DNA from 3 places in the Streptomyces lusitanus genome. Region 2 is predicted to be linked to each of the others. Evidence: riboswitches for the same ligand, from Rfam matches in the RefSeq annotation. Region 2 holds a riboswitch; each other region holds the start of a gene.
The links. Region 2 has a riboswitch for cobalamin ahead of ACFOSY_RS12665 (GHMP family kinase ATP-binding protein). Riboswitches for the same ligand answer to the same signal wherever they lie in the genome.
Positions count from the first base shown of each region.

Region 1 (5,771 bases), on a different contig from region 2:
CGAGCAGGTTGCCGGCGAGGACGGCGGCGGTGGCCAGGGTGGTCAGCGCGGCCAGCAGCGGGAAGTCGACCGCCGTGGCGGCCTCCACCGTGGCCGAGGCGATGCCGGGCCAGCTGAAGACGGTCTCCACGAGCAGCGCCCCGGTGATGAGTTCCGGCACCCGGGAGCCGATGAGCGTGAGCACCGGCAGGAGTCCGGAGCGCAGGGCGTGGCCGAGCAGCACGGTGCGTTCGCTCAGGCCGCGCGCCCTCGCGCCGCGTACGGGGTCCTCCATGAGGGCGTCCCCGACGCCCTGGCGGACGTACAGGGTGAACCAGGGCAGCTGGGAGACGGCGAGGACGCCGGCGGGGAGGACCAGGTGCTGGACCAGCCCGCCGAACGTGACGCGGTCGCTGCCCGTGTCGGTGAGGCCGCCCGCCGGGAGGACGTCCAGCTGGAGGGCGAACAGCCAGACGGCGAGCAGCGCGATCCAGAAGACCGGGGCGGCCTCCAGGACGTACGCGGCGGAGGTGACCGCGCGGTCCGTGAACGAGCCGGGGCGGCGGGCCGCGAGCACGCCGAGCAGGGTCCCGAGCAGCACGGCCGCGGCGAACGCGACCGCGCACAACAGCGTGGACCACAGCAGGCGTTCGCCGATGACCTCGGCGACCGGCTGGCGCATCACCGTGGAGTGGCCGAAGTCGCCGCCGAGGGCGGAGGTGAGCCAGTCCCACCAGCGGGCGGTGAACGGCCGGTCCACGCCCAGGTTCTCCCGCAGCCGGTCCAGGGTCTCCTGGTCGGCGCCGAGCGCGGCGGTGCCCGCGTACGCCTTCACCGGGTCGAAGGGGGAGGCGGCGGCGACGGCGAACACGCCGAAGGTGACGACGAGGAGCACCGGCACGGCGTACAGCGCGCGGCGCGCCGTGAGCCGTGCCATCGCTCGCCAGGGGGCGTGGGTCATGCCGCGGGCTGCCAGTCCTCGACGTTCCACCAGGGCCCGGCGGCGAAGCCGTGCTCGTGGGGTTCGGTCTGGGTGGTGAGGCCCTTCCAGCGGTCGGCGAGTACGTACAGGTGGTCGATGTGGGTGAGGAAGGTGTAGCCGGGGTCCTTGACGAGGGCGCGCTGGAGGGCGTCGTAGGCGGCCTCGCGGGACTTGCGGTCCTGGGTGCGGCGGCCGGTCTCCAGGGCCCGGTCGACGGCCGGGTTGTCGTAGTGCGCCATGTTGTTGAAGCCGTCGCCGGCGAGGGAGGAGTGCAGGAGGGTGTAGAGGCCGAAGTCGGGGTCGCCGGTGCTGCCGAAGCCGGCGAGGACGGCGTCGTGCTTCATGCGCGGCTCGATGACCTCCCAGGTGGCGCTCTCCACGCGGACGTCGATGCCGGCCTTCTTGGCGTCGGACGCGTAGGCGAGGGCGTGGTCCTGGCGGACCTTGTCGCCGGAGGGGTAGTACAGCGTGAAGCGTGCGGGGCGGCCGTCCTTGGCGCGGATACCGTCCCCGCCCTTCGTCCAGCCGGCGGCGTCGAGGACGCGGCCGGCCTCGGCGAGGTCCTGCTTCCGCTCGACGTCCTTGGTGAACCAGGGGTCGTCGACGGGCAGCGGGCCGTAGGCGGGGCGGCCGGCGCCGTCGAGGATCTTGTCGACCATGGCCTGCCGGTCGACGGCGAGGTCGAGGGCGCGGCGGATCGCGGTGTCGCCGGTGACGGGGTTGCCGCTGGGGAGGGTGACGGCCCGGAAGTCGTAGGAGGTGGCCCGGTACGTCTTCTTGTCGTCGTCGCTCTTGAAGGTGGCGGCGAGGTTGGGCGGGAGGACGGCGCCGTCGAGGTCGCCGGAGCGGAGCCGGGTGGCGCGGACGTCGTCGTCGGCGACGATCGCCATGGTGAGCTTCTTCACCTTCGGGGCGCCGCCCCAGTAGTGCGGGTTGGCCTTGAAGGTGAGCTTCTCGCCCTTGCGCCAGTCGGCGAGGACGTACGGTCCGGTGCCGACGGGCTCGGTGTTGAAGGGGCCGGTGTTGGGGTCCTGCTTCCCGGCGACGTGCTCGGGGACGATCGGCAGCACCGTGCGGGCGGCGAACGGCGCGTAGGGGTGGTGGAGGGTGAAGACGACCGTGTCGTCGCCCACCGCGCGGACGTCCTTGACGGCCGCGAGTTCGCTCTTGGCGGTGTTGTTGGTGTCGTCGTCGAGGATCGTGCGGTACGTGAAGACGACGTCCCGCGCGGTCAGCGGCTTGCCGTCGCTGAACTTCACGCCCTCGCGCAGGGTGTACGTGTAGGTGCGTCCGCCGTCCGTGATCCGCGGAAGTGCCCTGGCCAGCGCGGGCTTCAGGGTCAGGTCGGCGGTGCGGGCGAGGAGGCCGTCGAAGAGCTTGGAGTTGCCGTCCTTGCCGTAGCCGAGGAGCGGGCTGAGGGTGTCGGGCTCGGAGGAGACGCCGATCACGACGGACTCGGCCGCGGCCGCGCCGTCCGTGGTGCCGGAGCCGCCCGGCGCGGAGCAGGCGGAGACCGCCGCGGCCGTCGCCAGCGCGGCGGCGGCGCCGCGTATCAGTCGGGTCGTCATCGAACCTCACATCCCTCTTGCCTGAAAATCGCTGTTGCATATTAGTTGCAGCAGGACTCTGCCCAGGACGGCGGCCCCTCAGTCACCCGTTCGAGCACGACGGGGCCACCAGCCCGAACACGCAGGTGTGCGCCGGGTCGCGAGCTGCCGGGCGCCCTCCGCGCGCCCCCCGTCGGCGCTTGTCACCGGGCCACCACGGGGACTACTGTCACCACGCCTTGGTGACGGGAAATCGGTGCGATACCGGTGCGGCCCTCGCCACTGTGATCGGGAAGTCCGGCTCCAGTCCTCACGGACAGCCACTGGGTCCCTCGGGACCCGGGAAGGCGGAGCACGGGCGGTGGTACCCGTCAGCCAGGAGACCGGCCAAGGCGCGTCAACCATCCACGAGGTGCTGGAGAGGGTCTGCTGAGCCATGCACATAGCCGAGGGTTTCCTGCCTCCGGCGCACGCGGTCGCCTGGGGCGTCGCGTCGGCGCCGTTCGTCGTCCACGGAGCCCGGTCGCTCGTCCGTGACGTGAGAGAACATCCCGAGAGCACACTCCTGCTGGGCGCGTCCGGCGCGTTCACGTTCGTCCTGTCCGCACTGAAACTGCCCTCGGTGACCGGGAGTTGCTCCCACCCCACCGGCACCGGGCTGGGCGCGATCCTGTTCCGGCCGCCGGTGATGGCGGTGCTCGGGACCATCACCCTGCTGTTCCAGGCGCTGCTGCTGGCCCACGGCGGGCTCACCACGCTCGGCGCGAACGTCTTCTCCATGGCGATCGTCGGCCCCTGGGCCGGGTACGCCGTCTACCGGCTGCTGCGCCGGTACGACGTGTCGCTGATGGGCGCGGTGTTCTGCGCCGCGTTCGTCGCCGACCTGTCGACGTACTGCGTGACGAGCGTGCAGCTGGCGCTGGCGTTCCCGGACCCGGGCAGCGGATTCCTGGGCGCGCTGGGCAAGTTCGGCTCCATCTTCGCCGCCACGCAGATCCCGCTCGCGGTCAGCGAGGGGCTGCTGACCGTGCTGGTGATGCGGCTGCTGGTGCAGTCCAGCAAGGGCGAGCTGACCCGGCTCGGGGTGCTGGTCGCCTCGGCGGCCGGGAAGCAGCGGACCGAGCCGGCCGAGTCGGCCCAGGCGGTGGCCCGATGAGCCGTAACGCGAAGATCAACTCCCTGCTCCTGCTGCTCGTCGCCGCCCTCGCCGTGATCCCGCTGGCGTTCGGGCTCGGCGACCACAAGGAGGAGCCGTTCGCCGGGGCGGACGGCGAGGCGGAGACCGCGATCACCGAGATCGACCCGGACTACGAGCCGTGGTTCTCACCGCTGTACGAACCGCCGTCCGGGGAGATCGAGTCGGCGCTGTTCGCCATTCAGGCCGCGATCGGGGCGGGCGTCCTCGCGTACTACTTCGGGCTGCGGCGCGGACGCCGGCAGGGCGAGGCGCGGGCCCGGGAGCGGGCGGCGGGAGACGCGGGCGCGGTGAATGCGGTGGACACCGCTGGCGCGGGCGACGCGGGCGCGTCCGCCGGCGTGGGCGACGGACGGGACTGACGCTTCCGTGCTGCCGATCGACGCGGCGGCGCACAGCAGCCGCTGGCGCCGCCGTCATCCGGTGGACAAGGCCGTCCTCGGTCTCGGTCTCACCGTCCTCGCGATCTCGCTGCCCGCGTGGCCGGGCGCGGCCCTGGTGCTGGTCACCGCGGTGGTGCTGCTGCTCGGCCCGGCGGGGGTGCCGGCCCGGCGGCTGTGGCGGGCCTACCGGGTGCCGCTGGGCTTCTGCGTCACGGGCGCGGTGACGCTGCTGGTGCGGGTGGGCGGTCCGGGCGGCTTCGTGTCCTGGGCCGAGGACGGGCCGCCGCGCGCCGGGGAGTTGCTGCTGCGCACCTCGGCGGCGTCGCTGGGCGTGCTGCTGTTCGCGTTCACCACCCCGATGTCGGACCTGCTGCCGCGCCTGGTGCGCGCCGGGGTGCCCGCGCCTCTGGTGGACGTGGCGCTGGTGACGTACCGGATGAGCTTCCTGCTGCTGGACTCGGTGCGCCGGGTGCACCGGGCGCAGGCGGCGCGCCTCGGGCACACCACCCGGGCGGCGACCTGGCGTTCGCTCGGCGGGCTCGGCGCGACCGCGTTCGTCCGGTCCTTCGACCGGGCGGCGCGGCTCCAGACCGGGCTCGCGGGCCGCGGCTACGACGGCACCCTGCGCGTGCTGGTGCCCGAGGCCCGGGTGTCCGCCCGGTTCACGGCCGCGAGCGGGGCGCTTCTGGCGGCGCTGGCCGCCCTCACCTTCGTCCTGGAAAGGCCCTTGTCGTGAGCAAGTCCGTGCTGGTCGCCCTGCGGGGTGTGTCGTTCGCGTACGAGGACGGGCCGCCGGTGTTCACCGGGCTCGACTTCGAGGTGCGCGAGGGGCGGGCGCTTGCCCTGCTGGGGCGCAACGGCAGCGGCAAGACGACGTTGATGCGGCTGCTGAGCGGCGGACTGCGTCCGCGGGGCGGTGAGTTGCTGCTGTCGGGCCGTGCGGTGCGGCACGACCGGAAGGGGCTGACGACGCTGCGGACCACCGTGCAGCTGGTGGTGCAGGACCCCGACGACCAGCTGTTCGCCGCGTCCGTGGAGCAGGACGTGTCGTTCGGGCCGCTGAACCTCGGGCTGCCCGACGCGGAGGTGCGCGCGCGGGTCGCGGAGGCGCTGGAGGCGCTGGACATCGCCGCGCTCGCGGACCGGCCCACGCATCTGCTGTCGTACGGGCAGCGCAAGCGGACGGCGATCGCGGGCGCGGTCGCCATGCGGCCGCGGGTGCTGATCCTGGACGAGCCGACGGCGGGCCTCGACCCGGACGGGCAGGAACGGCTCCTTGCCACCCTCGACGGTCTGCGGGCCGCCGGCACGACGGTGGTGATGGCCACGCACGACGTGGACCTCGCCCTGCGCTGGGCCGACGACGCGGCACTCCTCACCCCGTCGGGCGCCCACACGGGACCGGCGGAGGAGACGCTGTCCCGCCGGGACCTCCTCGCGGCGTCGGGCCTGAGGCTCCCGTGGGGCGTGGCGGCGGGCCTGTTCCTGCGGGCGCGGGGCCCGGCCGCCGACGACACGGCCCCGGCTCCCCGCACCCCGGAGGAACTGGTCGCGCTGCTGGGTCAGCAGCCGCCGCAGTTGTAGTACGTGACGTCCCAGTGGTTGCCCTCGTCGGCGTAGACGTTGCCGGAGCCGGAGCGCCACTGGGGGGCTCCGTCGCCGCGGACGCCGATGTAGGCGAAGGT
Region 1 is NZ_JBHRWL010000006.1:178,336-184,106, forward strand. Features, by position in the region: gene ACFOSY_RS10380 (ABC transporter permease) at 1-916, opposite strand, end outside; gene ACFOSY_RS10385 (ABC transporter substrate-binding protein) at 937-2,529, opposite strand; cobalamin riboswitch at 2,732-2,914, shown strand; gene ACFOSY_RS10390 (energy-coupling factor ABC transporter permease) at 2,945-3,664, shown strand; gene ACFOSY_RS10395 (energy-coupling factor ABC transporter substrate-binding protein) at 3,661-4,065, shown strand; gene cbiQ (cobalt ECF transporter T component CbiQ) at 4,073-4,822, shown strand; gene ACFOSY_RS10405 (energy-coupling factor ABC transporter ATP-binding protein) at 4,819-5,670, shown strand; gene ACFOSY_RS10410 (hypothetical protein) at 5,649-5,771, opposite strand, start outside.
Region 1: it holds a riboswitch for cobalamin, as region 2 does, so the genes downstream of both, ACFOSY_RS10390 (energy-coupling factor ABC transporter permease) here and ACFOSY_RS12665 (GHMP family kinase ATP-binding protein) in region 2, are expected to answer to the same signal.

Region 2 (5,771 bases):
CCGAGGGTGATCAGCGCTCCGCCCGCCAGCAGTGCCGCCCGGGTACCGGCCGCCAGCACGGCCAGGCCCGCCGCCAGACCGGTGAAGCCGACCGCGAGGGCGAGGGCGTACGGCATGCGCCGGATCAGGCCGGACGCGAGCGGCTGTACGACGATGACCAGCGTGAAGCAGAGCAGCAGCACCACGCTGTAGAACGCGCTGGAGGCGCGCTCGACGGCGTACACCGCCAGGAAGTGCTGGAAGTGGAAGTAGAGGTAGAAGGCCAGCGCGTTGGCGGCGAACGGCAGGACCGCCACACCGGCGAGGAGACCCGGGCGAGCCGTGTCCGCGGACTCGGTGCGATGCGTGCCGTCGGGTCCGGGAAGCCGTGCGTGTCCCGCCGTGACCGCGAGGAACAGCGCCGTGACGGCCGCGAACAGCCAGCCGGGCGAGGACAGGACGAAGGGTCCGGCGATCAGTGGGCCGACCGCCATTCCGGCGTTGAGTGCCGCGTTGCCCGCCGACAGGAACGCCGGCCGGCGCGCGTCGTCGACGCCGTGCACCAGGTACGCCTTGTTCGCGGGCAGGTAGAGCGCGGCACCGCAGCAGGTCAGCACCAGCGCGCCGACCGCGAGGGGCGGCCAGCGCAGGGCCAGCAGGAGCCCGGTGAAACCGGCGGTGCGCACGACGAGGGCCCACACCATCGTGCGGCGCAGCCCGATCCGGTCCGCGAGGGCCCCGCCGACGATGCCGCCGGAGAACTGCACGAGCGACGCGACGGCCAGGACGACACCGACCGTGCCGAGCCCCATCCCGAGCCGTTCGTGCAGGAACACCGACATGAACGGCAGGACCATGAAGCTGCCGAGCGGAATGAGGAACGAGCTGAGCAGGAGGAACCGCAGCGGGCCGGTGAGCGGGAACAGCGAGGCCCGCAGGCCCGGTTCCCGGGCGGTGCGTTCACCCACCGGGCGCCTCCGGGCCGGCCGGGTCGGAGAACGGGCCGGTGCGTACCCGCAGGGCACCGGCCGCGGCCACCGCGCGGTGGGTGGCGAGTTCGGCGGTCTCCGCCTCGGCGTACACGATGCCCGCGTATCCCCGGCTGTCGCCCAGGTGCTCGACGGGATCGCCGACGCGTTTGACCGGGTACCAGGCGGGTGTTCCCGGCATGCCGGTGAGCCGGTCGAGCCCGGTGACGCCGGTGAACACGCCGGGTGCGGCCGGGTAGCCGAGAACGAAGGCGACGGCCGGACCGCCGGGACAGTCCGCGTCCATGAGACGGGGGCGGCGGCCGAGCGCGGCCTCGATCATCGCCTCGTACACGTTGACGCCGAGCGCCCGGCACAGGCCCTCCCCGACCAGCGCGCCTCCGATGCGGGGGTTGACCTCCACCACTTCCGGGCCGTCGGCGGTCAGTACGAACTCCACGTGAGCGAACCGGTCGGTGTAACCGATGGCGGCGAGCACCTGATCGAGCCAGGACTCGAGTGATGTCCGCTGTGGGGCCGGGAACGCCACGGGGAAGGCGGTGATCTCCTCGCGGAAGTGCGGCTCCGGCGACATGAGCCGGCTGGAGACGCCGAGCAGTCGCGTGCGGCCGTCCCAGGTGAGCGTCTCGGCGCTGTACACCGGGCCGCTGAAATAGGGTTCGGCGAACAACCGTCCCTTCAGGTCCCGGCCGGACGCCTCCGCCAGCGCCGCGTCGAGTTCCTCCTCGTCACGGACCAGCCACACGTTCTGGCTGCCGGTGCCCGCCGTGTCCTTGAGCACGAGCGGCAGCCCCGTCCGCTTGAGCAGCAGCGCGCGTGCCTCGCGGTCCGGGGCGGCGCTTTCGACGGCCCGTGCGCGGGTGAGACCCGCGTCGTGCAGCCGGTTGCGTACGGCGGCCTTGTCCCGGGTCAGCCGCAGCACGGCGGGGTCGAGACCGGGCAGGCCGAGGCGTTCGGTGAGGGCGGCGCCGGCCAGGGTCCAGGTGTCGGTGGAACTGATCAGGCCGCGCAGTCCCGGGGTGCGCCGGAGCAGAGCGGCGGACCGCTCCACGTCGAAGGTGTCGGTCACGACGACGTCGAGGGCGCCGGCGGGCAGCCGGTCCAGTTCGTAGGTGTAGTAGGCGGGGTCCCGGGTGAGGAGCAGCAGGCGCTCGCCGAGCCGGTCGGCGGCCCGGACCAGACGGCCGAGGCCGAAGGTCAGCGACTCCAGGCAGGCCACGGTCATGCGGCACTCTCCTTCCAGCGTGCCGGGCAGGGAGTGCGCCGCCACGTCATCCTCGACCAGGGCATGGTCATCTCCTCCGGACCGCGGACCTCGACGGGCTTCAGCGCGGCCGGGTCCAGGGCCTCGGTGTGCCGGGCGAACACGCGCTCCACGTAGCGGTGTCCGGTGTCGGCCCCGATCACCAGGTGCAGTCGGTCGGGGTGACGGCGGGCCTCGTACGTCGCCGTCAGATAGCCGGCACCGGTGGACAGCCCGGCGAACACCGCGTGCTCGCGCAGCAGGGCGACGGCGCCGGACATGGCGTGGGTGAAGTCCAGCCAGTGCACGGTGTCGTAGAGGTGGTGGCGGACGTTGTCGAAGACGATCGACGAGCCGATGCCGGCGATGATCGCCTCGGGATCGTGATGGTCCTGACTGCCGAAGGTGACGCTGCCGAAGGGCTGGACGCCGACCAGACGCACCGAGGGATCCGTCACGCGCAGGCGTTCCACGATGCCGCCGGTCGAGGCTCCGGACCCCACCCCGCCGACGACGGTCAGCGGCGCGTGCGGGAACTCCGCCGCGATCCGGTCGGCGACCTCCTGGTAGCCGAGGTAGTGGACGTCGTCGTGGTACTGGCGCATCCAGTGGTGGCCGGGACGCTCCGCGAGGATCTCCCGCACCCGTCGCACTCTCAGTTCCTGGTCGAGCTTGAGGTTGCGCGACGGTCTGACCTGTTCCACCGTGGCGCCGAGGATCTCCAGCTGGGCGAGGGTGGTGGCGTCGACGGTGGTGGACGCCACGATGTGGCATCGCATGCCGTACCGGTGGCAGGCCAGGGCGAGGGCGTAGGCGTAGATGCCGCTGGAGCTGTCGATGAGGGTCTGGCCCGGGCGGACCGTGCCCCGCTCCAGCAGATGGCGGACGGCGGCCAGGGCCGAGTAGATCTTCATCGATTCGAACCGCAGCAGGACCAGGCCGTCGGTGAGCCGGACGAGGTCGGGGACTTTCAGGGCGTCGGCGATGTGGGGGTGGATCACCCGTAGCCTCCTTGGGCGAAGGTGCACTGGTGGCCGAGCGAGTGGAAGAACGCGGAGAGTTCGGACGTGACCTCGGCCCGCGGGCGTGAGGTGAAGAGGTAGCCGGCCAGGCTGCCGGTGTGGGCGACGAAGACGCCGTCGGCGCCGAACCGCTCACGATGGGCCTGGAGGCTGCCGAAGGTCGCCTTGGGCAGCACCTCCTGGGACAACGCGGCGCTGACCGTCGCGGCGCGGGCGACGGCTGCCGGGTCGCCCGAGTCGAAGCCCTTCAGCAGATCGGTCAGACACCGCTCGTACTCCTCGCCGCGGCGCCGGTAGTGGTCCAGCAGCAGGGGAGTGACGGCGGCGGTGTCCACCGTGCCGGGTTCCGTCACGTAGGCGGTGTGGAAGCCGATGTCCGCGCCCAGCCGCCGCACCACCCGGTGCCGGCCGCTGAGGTACAGGGCGAACCCGTCGAGGAAGACACTGTCGGCGCGCTCGATGTCCGCGAGGACGCCGAGGACCACGTCCGTGTCGTACGGCAGGGAGAAGACGTGGAACAGGCAGCGCAGCGTCGCCACGATGTCCGCCGTCGAGCTGGCCATCCCCACGCCGACCGGAAGTTCGGAGTGAGTGCGCCAGTCGCCCGGGGGCAGGGTGAGGCCGTAGTGGTCGAGGAAGAGCCGCGCCGCTGTCGCCGACTTCTCACGCAGTACCGGAGGACGCGGCGGTCCCGTCGCCGCCCCGGGTGTGAAGTAGACCCAGGAGTGGCGGTCCACGGGGAAGGACACCACCGCGATCTCAGGGTCGGCGCCCGCTCGCAGCGGTCCCTGGTACAGCTCGCCCAGCGTTCCGTGGCAGACACCGGACACCGTGCCGCGGGACAGGTCCCGTCCCCTGAGGACACCCGCGGCGGGGCCGAGGGCCGTCTGCCCGTGGCTGCCGGGCGACACGGAGACCCGGGAGCGGAGTGACCGACGCGAAGCGGCTGGGTCCCGCACAGCATCCTCCTCCGTACCGGTCGTCGGGCAGCGACAGGGAAGGAGGCGCGGCCACACGCACGACGTACGACCGCCCGTACCGCCGACCCAGTCCACGAGGTCACGTGCACAGCCCGCGCGGGACGCGGGCGCAGTGGCAGGTCTTCGGACTCGCGGGCTCGTCCGCCGAAAGGGCGGACACCTACCGGCCGTCTCTTCCCCGGCCCTGGCGCGGGCCCAGTGACACCGACGGCTTTCGTTCCCACTCACCGCTGCGGGACAGTCCCGGATTCGCACCGGGTTCCCTCTTGCGTCGCGCCACCGGGCGTCCTGGCGGACGGGAGGCGCGAACCGACTGCGTGCATCAGCGTAGGCGCGCTCGTACGTCCGCGACAGTGGGGCTTCGACGGTTGTCCTGAATGTGAGGGGAGGCGGAAACCAGGTGTCTTCCCGGCCAGTTGTCGCCGCGCCTCTGGCCGGATCGCGCCTCGGGGGATCACTGCCCCATCAGCCAGACTTGTTGCCTCACGCCACACGCACACCGCTGCCGCGGTGGCCCGTGCCCGGGAGGCCCCTGATGACGTCAGACACGAGGCCGGACGAAGACGGGGCGGTGACCCCGGCCGGAAGGCGACGGCCTCCCGGGGACCGCGTCGCACTCCGTGCCGATCTGCGCTCCGCCGTGCCCGACGCCACCGCGGCGGTCGTGGTCACGGCGCTCGTGTTCGCCCTCCTGTGGGCGCGCATGGAGTCGGGTGCTTCGGACACCGTCGCGGTCATGCCGTTCATGGACGACGCCGGCACCTACTGGATGTACCTGCTCAGCCAGGCGTTCGGCTGGTCGGGGCTGCTGTGGGCCTGGGGCACGGTCATGCTCGGCCTGCTGCTGTCGGGGCCGCGCCCCGCCCGGCTGCCGGTCTCCCGGCAGACACTGGAGCGCTGGCACCGCACCACGAGCCTGACGACCATGGCGCTGATGTTCGCGCACGCGCTGATGTTCGCGGCGGAACTCGTGCGCTACGAGACGAAGGTGGACTGGGCCGAGCGGCTGTGGGTGGCCTTCGCGGACACCTTCGTGCCCGGCTGGTACGACTCCGGGACCGGCCAGGTCGCCATCCCGATCGGCCAGGGCGCCCTGTACCTGGCGATTCCGCTGGGGCTGTTGTTCTACGTCCGGCACCGCATCGGGGCGAACACCTGGCGCCGGCTGCACCGTTTCGTGATCGTCGTGTACGTGCTCAGCGTGTGGCACACACTGCTGTACGGGACCAACGTCTGGTACGGGGAGTGGCCGCGCACCGTCCTGTGGTTGTTGCAACTGCCGGTCGCCGCACTGCTGTTGCTGCGTCTGCTGAGACCCGCCCGGCGGGCCGAACGGCTGGGTTTCCCCGGCAAGGGCGCCGCCCGCCCGGCCTGGTGGGCGCGGGTGGCGGGACGGGTAGCCGTCGGAGCCGTCGTCGTCGGGCTGGTCGTCGTGGTGGTGTCCGGGCGTGACGGCGGACGGGACCGTCCGACCCATCCGCCCGCGACGGCCCCCCACGCACAGGAGACCGACTGACGGCCGGCACCGGGCGAGCGGGTCCGGCGGTCCCGGGATGGG
Region 2 is NZ_JBHRWL010000007.1:181,559-187,329, forward strand. Features, by position in the region: gene ACFOSY_RS12650 (MFS transporter) at 1-947, opposite strand, end outside; gene ACFOSY_RS12655 (ATP-grasp domain-containing protein) at 940-2,193, opposite strand; gene ACFOSY_RS12660 (cysteine synthase family protein) at 2,190-3,212, opposite strand; gene ACFOSY_RS12665 (GHMP family kinase ATP-binding protein) at 3,209-4,144, opposite strand; cobalamin riboswitch at 4,312-4,542, opposite strand; gene ACFOSY_RS12670 (ferric reductase-like transmembrane domain-containing protein) at 4,749-5,729, shown strand.

Region 3 (5,771 bases), on a different contig from region 2:
GGCAGATAGGTGTCCAGCAGGGTCAGGTAGAACTGGACGTGCACGGCCTCCTCGAACAGCTGCCGCGACAGGTACAGCCTGGCCTCGGGCGAGTTGATGTGCTTGTACAGCGTCAGCACCAGGTTGTTCGCCACGATCGAGTCGCCGGTGGCGAAGAACGCCACCAGCCGGCCGATCAGATGCTGCTCCTCGGGCGTCAGCTTCGCCAGGTCGGCGACGTCCGAGTGCAGGTCCACCTCCTCGACGTGCCAGGTGTTCTTGATCGCGTCCCGGTAGCGCTCGTAGAAGTCCGGGTAGCGCATGGGGCGCAGGGTCAGCTCGAAGCCGGGGTCGAGCAGGTTCTTGGTCGTGCTGGTGGTCACTGGCAGGCCTCGCAGGATTCGGGGTTCTCGAGGGAGCAGGCGACGGCCTCGGGGTCGGCCGGCTGCTGGACGGGGACGGCGGCGCGGGCCGCGCGGGCGATCCGGGTCGCCGGGCGGGAGCGCAGGTAGTAGGTGGTCTTCAGCCCCTGCTTCCAGGCGTAGGCGTACATCGAGGAGAGCTTGCCGATGGTCGGCGTCTCCAGGAACAGGTTCAGCGACTGCGCCTGGTCCAGGAACGGGGTGCGGGCGGCGGCCATGTCGATCAGACCGCGCTGCGGGATCTCCCACGCCGTGCGGTACAGCCGCCGTACGTCCTCGGGGATCCAGGCGAAGTCCTGCACCGAGCCGCCCGCCTCGCGCAGCGCCTCCCGGGTGCGCGCGTCCCACACGCCGAGCCGCTTGAGGTCCTCCACCAGGTAGGAGTTGACCTGGAGGAACTCCCCGGACAGCGTCTCGCGCTTGAACAGGTTGGACACCTGCGGCTCGATGCACTCGTACACGCCGGCGATGGACGCGATGGTCGCGGTGGGCGCGATCGCCAGCAGCAGCGCGTTGCGCAGGCCCGTGGCGGCGATCCGGGTCCGCAGCGCCGCCCAGCGCTCCGGCCAGGCGAGCTCGACGCCGTAGTGGTCGGGGTGCAGCACGCCCCGCGCGGTGCGGGTCTTCTCCCAGGCGGGCAGCGGGCCGTGCCGCTCGGCGAGGGCGGCCGACGTCTCGTACGCGGCGAGCATGATCCGCTCGGCGATCCGGGTGGACAGCTCCTTCGCCTCGGGGGAGTCGAAGGGCAGCCGCATCCGGAACAGCACGTCCTGGAGCCCCATCACGCCCAGACCCACCGGACGCCAGCGGCTGTTGGACCGGGACGCCTCCTCGGTCGGGTAGAAGTTGATGTCGACCACCCGGTCCAGGAACGTCACGGCGGTGCGGACCGCCGCGTCCAGACGCTCCCAGTCCATGCCGTCCCCGCCGGCGAAGGCCGCGAGGTTGACCGAGCCGAGGTTGCAGACCGCCGTCTCCCCGTCGTCGGTGACCTCCAGGATCTCCGTGCACAGGTTCGAGGAGTGGACGACGTGTCCCGGCTCGGCGGTCTGGTTGGCGGTGCGGTTGGCGGTGTCCTTGAACGTCATCCAGCCGTTGCCGGTCTGCGCGAGGGTGCGCATCATCCGGCCGTACAGCTCGCGCGCCGGGATCGTCCTGCGGGCCAGGCCCTTCGCCTCGGCGGCGCGGTAGGCCGCGTCGAACTCCTCGCCCCACAGGTCGACCAGCTCGGGCACGTCCACCGGGGAGAACAGCGACCACTGCCCGTCGGCGTCGACGCGGCGCATGAACTCGTCCGGCACCCAGTGCGCCAGGTTCAGGTTGTGCGTACGGCGGGCGTCCTCACCGGTGTTGTCGCGCAGTTCGAGGAACTCCTCGATGTCCGCGTGCCAGGTCTCCAGGTAGACCGCCGCCGCGCCCTTGCGCCGGCCGCCCTGGTTCACGGCGGCGACCGAGGCGTCCAGCGTCTTCAGGAACGGCACGATGCCGTTGGAGTGCCCGTTGGTGCCGCGGATCAGCGAACCCCGGGCGCGGACGCGGGAGAAGGACAGGCCGATGCCGCCGGCGTGCTTCGACAGGCGGGCGACCTGGTGGTAGCGCTGGTAGAGGGAGTCCAGCTCGTCCGCGGGGGAGTCCAGGAGGTAGCAGGACGACATCTGCGGGTGGCGGGTGCCCGAGTTGAACAGCGTGGGGGAGGAGGGCAGGTAGTCCAGCCGGCTCATCAGCCCGTACAGCGCGGCGACCTCCTCCAGCGCCCGCTCGCTGTCGTCCTCGGCGAGCCCGCAGGCGACCCGCAGCAGGAAGTGCTGGGGCGTCTCGACGACCTTGCGGGTGACCGGGTGACGCAGCAGGTAGCGGCTGTGCAGGGTGCGCAGCCCGAAGTAGCCGAAGCGGTCGTCGGCGCCGGTGTCGACCAGCGCGTCCAGACGGGCCGCGTGGAGCCGGACGAAGGCGGCGGTGCGGTCGGCGATCAGACCCTCGCGGTACCCGGTCGCGACCGACCCGGTGAACGAGGTGACGCCCTGCGAGGCGGCCTCGGCGCGGATGGCGAGGGTCAGCAGCCGGGCGGCGAGCCGGGAGTAGGCGGGGTCCTCGGAGATCAGCCCGGCGGCCGCCTCGGTGGCCAGTTCCCGCAGCTCCGCCTCGTCGGCGGCGGCGGACCGGCCGCGCAGCGCGGCCGCGGCCACCCGGCCGGGGTCGGCGTCGGGCAGGTCGGCGGTCAGCTGGGTCAGGGTCCGCAGCAGCGCGGCACCGGGACCGTCGCTCTCCTCGGTCACGCGGGTCGCTGAAGCCGGATCGGCTGGCGCGATGGTCACGTGTGGCTCTCCCTCGCTCGGCACGGGGGCCTCGAAGAGCGCAGGGGGCAGCACACGAACGCACGCGGCGTCGCGTCCACCGGCCCATTCCGCGAGGCCCGGACGTCAGGGCACCCGGACCGGAAGGGCCGGGCGCACTGTCGGCAGGTCCTCGGACTGACTCCCGTGCGCGCCCGTGGGCAGGCATGGGTACACCGTTGCGGGACAGTTCCGGATTCGCACCGGATTCCCCTGCGACGACAGCGAGCACGAGCATACATCTTGTGCCGGGTGCGGCTGGCGGACCCATATGTTGTGTCGCGCGGGCCGGGCGACGGCCCGCGCGGAGCCGTCAGAGCGTCAGCTCGTAGACCACCAGCATGATGTCGTCCAGCTCCGGCAGCGGATTCCAGTCCCGCGCCGGGGCGCGCGTGAAGCCCAGCCGCTCGTAGACCCGGTGCGCGGCGTGCATCGTGCGCTGGGTGGACAGCACCATCCGCTCCCGGCCGAGCGCCCGCGCCCGGTCGACGCAGGCGCGCACCAGCGCCTCGCCGGCGCCCCGGCCGCGGTGGTCGCGGGAGACCGCCAGCATGCGTATCTCCGCCTCGCCCGGCTCCGCGATGTCGGCCATGGGCCCCGGGCCGGGCACGAAGGTCACCCCGCCCAGCAGCGCGCCGTGCTCCACGGCGACCAGCACCTCGGCCGCCGCCGCCCGCTTCGCCACGTCCCGCAGCTCGCCGAGGTAGCTGTCGCTCTCCCCGAAGTCCAGCAGCCCGTCGCCGAGATAGGCCTGGGCGGTGATCTCACCGAGTTCCGCGTGTTCGCCGGCCGTCACCGGCCGGATGACGATGTCCATGAGGGGAGTCTGCCGTACGGGTACGACAGCGGGCCGCCGGTTTTCCACCGGCGGCCCGCTGCCCTGGACGCGACGGCGTCAGTGCGCGCTGCCCGCCGTGGCCGGCGGGAGCTCCACCTGGACGCCCGGGTCGCCGGCGTCCGCCGTGTAGTCCTGCGGCTTGGTCTCGTCGACGCCCTCCGGCGCCTTGACCGCCCGCATGACGAAGGTCAGGACGACCGTGACCAGCACGTTGAGCACGAACGCGGTGAGACCGATGTAGCCGATCTCCCCGATGCCCGGGATCTCGTCCGAGGACCCGCCGAAGTGCTTCTGCGTCGGCGAGGCCACCCCGTACGCGGCGACCGTGCCGTAGATCATGCCGACCGCCCAGCCGCCGATCAGCGCCCAGCGGTGGAACCAGCGGGTGAACAGGCCGCCCACCAGCGCCGGGAAGGTCTGGAGGATCCAGATGCCGCCCAGCAGCTGGAAGTTGATCGCGACGGTCTTGTCCATGGTCAGCACGAAGACCAGCGCGCCCACCTTCACCAGCAGGGACACGACCTTGGAGACGGCGGTCTCCTGCTTGGGCGTCGCGTCCGGCTTGATGAAGTCCTTGTAGATGTTGCGGGTGAACAGGTTCGCCGCCGCGATCGACATGATCGCCGCCGGCACCAGCGCGCCGATGCCGATGGCCGCGAAGGCCACACCGGCGAACCAGTCCGGGAACATGTTCTCGAACAGCTGCGGGATGGCCAGCTGGCCGTTCTGCACCTTCACCCCGGCCGCGATCGCCATGAACCCGAGCAGCGCCAGCAGGCCCAGCATCAGCGAGTACAGCGGCAGGATCGTGGTGTTGCGGCGGATCACCTCACGGCTGCGCGAGGACAGCGTCGCGGTGATCGAGTGCGGGTACATGAACAGCGCGAGCGCCGAGCCCAGCGCGAGGGTGGCGTACGTCCACTGGCCCGCCTCGCCCGGCACCGTAGCGCCGCGCGGCGCGCCCGTGGCCGGGTTGGTCTGGCTGTACGCCTCGGTCGCCTTGGCGAAGATCTCGTCGAAGCCGCCCAGCTTGATCGGGATGTAGATGATCGCCACCGCGATCACGATGTAGATCAGCGTGTCCTTGACGAACGCGATCAGCGCGGGCGCCCGCAGCCCCGACGAGTAGGTGTACGCGGCCAGCACACCGAAGGCGATGAGCAGCGGCAGGTCCTTGATGAACCAGTTGGTGTTCTCGCCGCCGCCGACGCCCATCACGTCCAGCACGGCCTGGATGCCGACCAGCTGGAGCGCGATGTACGGCATCGTCGCCAGGATGCCGGTGACCGCGACGGCCAGCGAAAGACCCTTCGAGCCGAACCGCCCGCGCACGAAGTCGGAGGTCGTCACATAGCCGTGCTTGTGCGACACCGACCACAGCCGGGGCAGGAAGGTGAAGATCAGCGGGTACACCAGGATCGTGTACGGCACCGCGAAGAAGCCGGCCGCGCCCGCCGCGTAGATCGCCGCCGGGACGGCCACGAAGGTGTACGCGGTGTACAGGTCGCCGCCCAGCAGGAACCAGGTGACCCAGGTGCCGAACGAGCGCCCGCCCAGGCCCCACTCGTCGAGGGTGTGCTCGTTCGCGGCCCTGCGCCAGCGCGCGGCCAGGAAGCCCATCACGGTGACGAGCAGGAAGAAGAAGATGAAGACGGCGAGTGCCACGCCGTTCACGCCGTCGTTCACTGCTCCGCACCGCCCTTCCGGTCCGCGCGGGCGCGCTGGTCACGCTGCCAGAGCTTGTACGCGACCATCGTCAGGACGGTCGAGATCAGCACCCACAGCATCTGGTACCAGTAGAAGAAGGGGATGCCGATCAGCACCGGGTCGGTCTTGGCGTAGGACCCGACCCACAGCATGGCGACGAATGGTGCGAGCAGGCAGAGGCCGATGACGACGCGCACAGGCGTCACCACCGGCCCTGGAGTTGTTTGCGGGGTTTGCGACATCAGACGGCTCCCGTCCCCTCACTGATCGCCGACGTTGGCTCGCGGCAATGTAGGTGAGGGCGCGGGGGCGTCGTAACCCCCCGTGAGAGGGGCGGTATGCAGCAGCAGCGCAACCGAGAGGCAACAGCAACGAAAATCCTGTCAACCACCCGGTATGCCGGGATTTGCGGCCGGGTGGCCGGCGCCCGGCGGGCCCCCGCTTGGCTCAGTCCTGGGGGCGCTTGAGGCGGGCGACGAACTTGTACCGGTC
Region 3 is NZ_JBHRWL010000002.1:537,571-543,341, forward strand. Features, by position in the region: gene ACFOSY_RS03890 (ribonucleotide-diphosphate reductase subunit beta) at 1-302, opposite strand, end outside; gene ACFOSY_RS03895 (ribonucleoside-diphosphate reductase subunit alpha) at 359-2,716, opposite strand; cobalamin riboswitch at 2,842-2,972, opposite strand; gene ACFOSY_RS03900 (GNAT family N-acetyltransferase) at 3,048-3,551, opposite strand; gene mctP (monocarboxylate uptake permease MctP) at 3,630-5,258, opposite strand; gene ACFOSY_RS03910 (DUF3311 domain-containing protein) at 5,255-5,521, opposite strand; gene ACFOSY_RS03915 (GntR family transcriptional regulator) at 5,727-5,771, opposite strand, start outside.
Region 3: it holds a riboswitch for cobalamin, as region 2 does, so the genes downstream of both, ACFOSY_RS03895 (ribonucleoside-diphosphate reductase subunit alpha) here and ACFOSY_RS12665 (GHMP family kinase ATP-binding protein) in region 2, are expected to answer to the same signal.